2 regions of the Streptomyces sp. NPDC030995 genome follow, and region 2 is predicted to be linked to the other one. Evidence: riboswitches for the same ligand, from Rfam matches in the RefSeq annotation. Region 2 holds a riboswitch; the other holds the start of a gene.

Region 1 (3,376 bases), on a different contig from region 2:
GCGGACATCATCCCGGGCCGCATCAGCAAGATCCCGGGCGTCGAGGCGACGGACACGCACGTGGCGTTCCGTACGTACTCCCAGCACGACCTGGAAGCGGCCTTCGCGATCGGCCTGGACGCGTAGCGCTGTGCCGTGCGGTGATCGGGCCGCCGCGTAGCCCGGCTCCGGCTCCGGTCCGCCTCAAACGCCGGCGGGGCTGGGTTGGTGCCCCCGAGCAGTGGCTTGAGCAGTCGGGCCGTCCGCGGGGTCCCTCCGGGACGTCTCCTCGTCGTCGCGCCTGCGGGCCTGTCACGGCCGCTGAGGGTGTTTGCGCGCTCCTCCTGTGGGGACGCCCCTGCGTGCCCCCGCTCCCCTCCGCCCTCTCGCAGCCCGGCCGTGGGGTGGGGACACGGCGGAGTGTCCCCGCAGGAGGAGCGCGCAACCACCCTCACCCTGTCGCAGCGGTGCCCGCAGGCGCGACGACGAGGAGACATTCCGGCGGGGCACCGCCCCACACCACCCAGCCCCGCCGGCGTTTGAGGCGCGGGGTCCGGGGCGGAGCCCCGTGCGGCCGAACCGGTCAGACGGCCGGGACGCAGCGGCCCTCCTCCGTGCGGTACTGCCACTTGGCGCCGTCCGCGACGAGTTCCTTCACCGCGCGGACGAAGCGCTCCACGTGCTCGTCGGGGGTGCCGGCGCCGAAGCTGACGCGGATGGCGTTGAGGGACCGCTCACCCGGTGCGGCCTCCGGGGCTCCGCACTCGCCCTGGGCCTGCGGCTCGCTGCCCAGCAGGGTGCGGACCAGCGGGTGGGCGCAGAACAGGCCGTCGCGCACGCCGATCCCGTACTCGGCGGACAGGGCCGCGGCGAAGTGGGAGCTGTTCCAGCCGTCCACCACGAAGGAGATGACCCCGACGCGCGGGGCGTCGTCGCCGAACAGGGACAGGACGCGGACCGCCGGTACCTCGGCCAGGCCGCTGCGGACCTGGGCGATCAGGTGGCGCTCGCGGGCGACCAGGTTCCCGAAGCCCGCCTCGGTCAGGGCCTTGCAGGCGGAGGCGATGGAGTAGACGCCGATGACGTTCGGGGAGCCGGCCTCGTGGCGGGCGGCCGTGGTGTGCCACTCGACGTCGACGCCGCCGTCCTCGCGCCGGGCGACCGTGCGGGAGGCGCCGCCGCCCGCCAGGTAGGGCTCCGCCTCCTGGAGCCAGTCGGCGCGGCCGGCGAGTACGCCCGAGCCGAAGGGCGCGTAGAGCTTGTGCCCGGAGAAGGCGACCCAGTCCACGTCCAGCTCCCGCACGGAGACGGGGTGGTGCGGGGCCAGTTGGGCGGCGTCCAGGACGATGCGCGCGCCGTGGGCGTGCGCGGCGGCGGCGAGCTCCTTCACGGGCCACAGCTCACCGGTGACGTTGGAAGCGCCGGTGACGCACACGAGCGCGGGGCCGTAGGGCTCCCGGTCGGCCAGGGCCCGCTCCAGGGTGGCGACGGCCTCGTCCGGGGTGCGGGGGGCGTTGAGGTAGGTGACCCGCGCGTCCGCCCACGGCAGGAGCGAGGCGTGGTGCTCGGTCTCGAAGACGAACACCTGGCAGTCGGCGGGGAGTACGGCGGCGAGCAGGTTCAGCGAGTCGGTCGTGGACCGGGTGAAGATCACCTGGTCGGCGGGGCGGCAGTCGAGGAACTGCGCGACCGTGACCCGGCTCTGCTCGAAGAGGTCGGTGGAGAGCTGCGAGAGGTACCCGGCGCCGCGGTGCACGCTGCCGTAGTACGGGGCGTACGCGGCCACGTCGTCCCAGACCCGCTGGAGGGCGGGGGCGCTGGCCGCGTAGTCGAGGGCCGCGTAGGTGACCTCGCCGCCGGTGACGAGCGGGACGGTGACGTCCCGGCCGAGGACGGCGAGCGGCTCGGCACAGGCGGGGTCGACGGTGGCTCCGGCGATGGCATCAGCGGAAGCGGCGGCGGTGGCGGTGGCGGTGGCGGTGGCGGTGGCGTTCAGGGTTGCGGACATGGCGGTATCTCCCGGCAGGCAGGGCTGAATGGCTTCGGCGTGCCCGTACGCGGGTACGGCTCTGCGGCCGTCCGGGGTACGGGGAAGTCCTCGGAGCGTTGCGGGGGTCGCGCGGAAGCGACCCTGATCCGAGGGTTGAAGAAGGGGCGGAGTCGCCCTATCGCATTCGCTTGCTCACGGAAAAAGCTCCTCGAGAAGACCAGGACCCCTGGTGTCGAGGGATCCGCGCTTGCCGTAAGCCTTGCTGCCTACGGCCTGGTCATCACCCGGGGCACCCCGCCACGGAAGGAGGGTTGCCGGACAGCAAGCCGGGGCCTAAACGCTGTCACTCGTGACCTGGTCAGCATCCTGCCACAAGATCCCCCCGGCGCAAGACCCCGGTCCGAATGGCGGACCGGGGCCTTGGCTCGAAACGATCCGTGGCGGTCGGGGCGAGGCTACGCGTTGCTGGCGGCGACCCAGCGGTCCAGCGCGGCCCGCGCCGAACCGGAGTCGATCGACTCCGCCGCACGGGTGATGCCCGCCGCGAGCTGCTCCTCCAGCGTCCCCGTGCCGGGGTCCAGGGCCACCAGGGCCGCGGCCGCGTTGAGCAGCACCGCCTCGCGGACCGGGCCGGGCTCGCCCGCCAGCAGGCGGCGGGCGACGTCCGCGTTGTACGAGGGGTCGCCGCCGGCCAGGGCGGACACGTCGACCAGGGGGATGCCGACGTCGCGCGGGTCGAAGGACTGCTCCGAGACCTTGCCGTCGCGGACCCACCAGACGCGCGAGGTCGACGTCGTGGTCAGCTCGTCCAGGCCGTCGTCGCCGCGGAAGACCAGCGCGGACGAACCCCGCTCGGCGAGCACGCCCGCCACGATGGGGGCCATCCGGGGGTCGGCGACGCCCGTCGCCTGGGCCCGTACCCGTGCCGGGTTGGTGAGCGGGCCGAGGATGTTGAAGGTGGTGCGGATGCCCAGTTCCTTGCGCGCCCCCGCCACGTGCCGCAGCGCCGGGTGGAACTTCACCGCGAAGCAGAAGGTGATGCCGGCTTCCTCGGCCACCTCCACGACCCGCGCCGTGCTGAGGTTGAGGTTGACGCCGAGCTTCTCCAGGACGTCCGAGGAGCCGCTCGCGGAGGACGCGGCCCGGTTCCCGTGCTTGACCACCTTGGCGCCCGTACCGGCCACCACGACCGCCGACATCGTCGAGATGTTCACCGTCTTGGCCCCGTCGCCGCCCGTGCCGACGATGTCCACCGTCCGGCCCGGCACCTCGATCAGGTTGGCGTGGGCGTACATGGCCTGGACGAGGCCGTTGATCTCCGCGACCGTCTCCCCCTTCGCCCGCAGCGCGACCACGAAGCCGGCGATCTGGGCGTCGGTGGCCTCCCCGCGCATGATCCGGTCCATG
Region 2 (3,376 bases):
GAATGTATCTGCGCGAGTGCTGTCTGCAACAGGTCAATCCGACGAGAATTCTGGGCACCGAGAAACATTGAAATAGAGTGAAAAGTTGGCATCTTCCAGGGCAACTCGGGCCCGACATATCTCGCCAAAGCCCCATACCGCGCTTGCACATTGGCCCGATGTCGACCCTCACGCGGCCCGTTCATATGCGGCGGGCAAGAACCGCGGAGGGGACTTCCCCAACTCTACCGTGCCCAATCAAGCAGAATTGCCCCCTCCGCTTTTAGCGGAGGGGGCAATTACGGTTTTTCGCGTTTCATCGAGTTCCCGGCCGGATGTCCAGCCGGGTGCCCGGCGAGGTGTTCAGCAGCCGCCGGCCACGGCGGGGATGATCGAGACACCGGCGCCGTCCGGCGTCACCGCCTCCAGCCCGCCCTCGAAGCGCACGTCGTCGTCGTTGACGTAGACGTTCACGAAGCGGCGCAGCTTGCCCTGGTCGTCCAGGACGCGCGCGGCGATGCCCGGGTGGCTCTTCTCCAGGGACTCGATGACCTCGGCGAGGGTCGCGCCCTCGGCGGAAACCTCGGCCTGACCGCCGGTGTAGGTGCGCAGGATGGTGGGGATGCGGACGTTGACGCTCATGGCGCTACTGCCTTTCCGGTAGAGCAGGGGGTTGGTCAGGTCACGCCAGGCCGGCGGCGCGGAACGCGTCCAGGCTCGGGCGGATGGTGGCGGTCTGCCCGCTGTCCGCGGCCACCGCCTCCAGGGTCTTGAGGCCGTCACCGGTGTTGAGGATGACGGTGGTCAGCGCCGGGTCGAGCTGACCGTTCTCGATGAGCTTCTTCGTCACGCCGACGGTCACGCCGCCCGCGGTCTCGGCGAAGATGCCCTCGGTCTGCGCGAGGATCTTGATGGCCTCGACGACCTGCTCGTCGTTGACGTCCTCGACGAAGCCGCCGGTGCGCCGCGCGATGTCCAGGACGTACGGGCCGTCCGCCGGGTTGCCGATCGCCAGGGACTTGGCGATGGTGTTCGGCTTCTGCGGGCGGACCACGTCGTGACCGGCCTTGAAGGCGGTCGACACCGGGGAGCAGCCCTCGGCCTGGGCACCGAAGATCTTGTACGGCTTGTCCTCGACGAGGCCGAGCTTGATCAGCTCCTGGAGACCCTTGTCGATCTTCGTCAGCTGCGAGCCGGACGCGATCGGGATCACGATCTGGTCGGGCAGCTGCCAGCCGAGCTGCTCGCAGATCTCGTACGCGAGGGTCTTGGAGCCCTCGCCGTAGTACGGCCGCAGGTTGACGTTGACGAAGCCCCAGCCCTCGCCCAGCGGGTCCCCGATGAGCTCGGAGCAGAAGCGGTTGACGTCGTCGTAGTTGCCCTCGATGCCGACCAGGTCGCCACCGTAGACACCGGCCATGACGACCTTGCCCTGCTCCAGGTCGTGCGGGATGAACACGCAGGAGCGGAAGCCGGCCCGGGCGGCCGCGGCGCCGACGGCGCCGGCCAGGTTGCCCGTGGAGGAGCAGGACAGGGTGGTGAAGCCGAAGGCGCGGGCGGCCTCGACGGCGATGGCCACGACGCGGTCCTTGAAGGAGTGCGTCGGGTTGCCGGAGTCGTCCTTGACGTAGAGCTTGCCGGTGACGCCGAGCTCCTTGGCCAGATTGGCCGCGTCCACGAGCTTGGTGAAGCCCGGGTTCAGGCTCGGCTTGGAGGCCACGTCCGCGGGGACGGGCAGCAGCGGCGCGTAACGCCAGATGTTGTTGGGGCCGGCCTCGATCGCGGCGCGCAGGGCCTCGGGGTCACCGGTGGGAAGGTCGTAGGCGACTTCCAGAGGTCCGAAGCACTCGACGCACGCGAAGATGGGTCCGAGTTCGAATCGGGTACCGCACTCGCGACACGAGAGGCCGGTGGCAGGTCCGAGATCGACAGAGGTGGCAACAGTCTGTGCAGCCATGATGGCGAGGCCCTTTCTCCTCATCTTCCCCATGGCGCACTTCGCCATGAGACGGAATTGGCACCTTCCCTAGCCGGGGACCTCGCGCGGATGCGTCGTACGCATGGCGAGAACCGACTGGAGGGTTGCCGGGGCTTCAACGGGCCGTGTCCCTCTGCCCCTCTGGATGAGCGGTATGGCACCGGCACACGCGCTCTATGGCGCGCCGGTGCGTTTGTTCGCGGGGACCCCCGGCATGCGGTGGTCCTTCGCGTTGTTCAAGACTGTAACCGAAGGGCCGGGTGGTTGAGACAGCCGTCCGAACCGCGAGATGGATCACAAATCGGTCCATTCAGGGGACGAAACAGGGAGTGCTGAGGGTGCTGGAAGAGGTGGAGCGCTGGCTGGCCGACCGCTCCTGGTCAGCCGCCGACCGACCGCTCGACCAGCTGCTCGACCGGAAACGGGCGACAGGCAGCACGGTCAGCGTGGTGCTGCCCGCGCTCAACGAGGAGGCCACCGTCGGCGCGATCGTCGAGGTGATCCGGCGCGAGCTGATCGAGGGACTGCCCGTCCCCCTGGTGGACGAACTGGTGGTCATCGACTCGGGCTCGGCCGACCGGACCGCGGAGGTCGCGGCGAAGGCCGGAGCCCGGGTGGTGCACCGCGACGAGATCCTGCCGAGGATCCCGCCGCTGCACGGCAAGGGCGAGGTGCTGTGGCGCTCGCTGCTGGCCACCAGCGGGGACATCGTCTGCTTCGTCGACGCCGACCTGCGGGACTTCTCGGCCTCCTTCGTCTCGGGCATCGTGGGGCCGCTGCTGACCGAGCCGGACGTGCAGTTCGTCAAGGCGATGTACGACCGCCCGCTGGGCGACGCTCCCGGCCAGGGCGGCCGGGTCACCGAACTCGTCGCCCGCCCCCTCCTCAACCTGCACTGGCCGCAGCTGGCCGGTTTCGTCCAGCCGCTGGGCGGCGAGTACGCCGTACGGCGCTCCCTGCTGGAGCGGCTGCCGTTCCCCGTCGGCTACGGCGTCGAGCTGGGCCTGCTGGTGGACGCGCTGCACACGGTCGGGCTGGACGCGCTGGCCCAGGTGGACGTGGGCGTACGGCTCCACCGCCACCAGGACGGGCAGGCGCTGGGCCGGATGGCCGCGGCGATCTACCGCACGGCCCTGCTGCGGCTCTCGCGCGGGCACCTCGTACGGCCGGAGCTGACGCAGTTCGAGCGGGGGCCGGAGGGCTTCGTGCCGCGGACCTACGCGGTGGACACCGAGGAGCGGCCGCCGATGCTGGGGATCAGGGAGTACGCGCTGCGGCGCGTGGCGTGACGCAACGGACGGTTTGAGGCGACCCGGGCCGGGCTAGGTTCGCGACATGGCTTCATCCCAGGTACTCGTCGCCGCCAACCGCGGCCCGCTCTCGTACGCCCTCGACACCGACGGCACGCTCAGCGCCCGG

The links. Region 2 has a riboswitch for S-adenosylmethionine ahead of thrC (threonine synthase). Riboswitches for the same ligand answer to the same signal wherever they lie in the genome.
Region 1: another riboswitch for S-adenosylmethionine. It lies ahead of ACZ45T_RS32175 (aminotransferase class V-fold PLP-dependent enzyme); the one in region 2 lies ahead of thrC (threonine synthase).

What each region holds. Positions count from the first base shown of each region.
Region 1 is NZ_JBVIFS010000032.1:37,223-40,598, reverse strand. It holds gene ACZ45T_RS32180 (Lrp/AsnC family transcriptional regulator) at 1-126, shown strand, start outside; gene ACZ45T_RS32175 (aminotransferase class V-fold PLP-dependent enzyme) at 563-1,987, opposite strand; SAM riboswitch class IV at 2,208-2,324, opposite strand; gene trpD (anthranilate phosphoribosyltransferase) at 2,425-3,376, opposite strand, start outside.
Region 2 is NZ_JBVIFS010000036.1:5,656-9,031, forward strand. It holds gene ACZ45T_RS33390 (MoaD/ThiS family protein) at 343-621, opposite strand; gene thrC (threonine synthase) at 662-1,936, opposite strand; SAM riboswitch class I at 1,954-2,109, opposite strand; gene ACZ45T_RS33400 (glucosyl-3-phosphoglycerate synthase) at 2,296-3,246, shown strand; gene ACZ45T_RS33405 (alpha,alpha-trehalose-phosphate synthase (UDP-forming)) at 3,293-3,376, shown strand, end outside.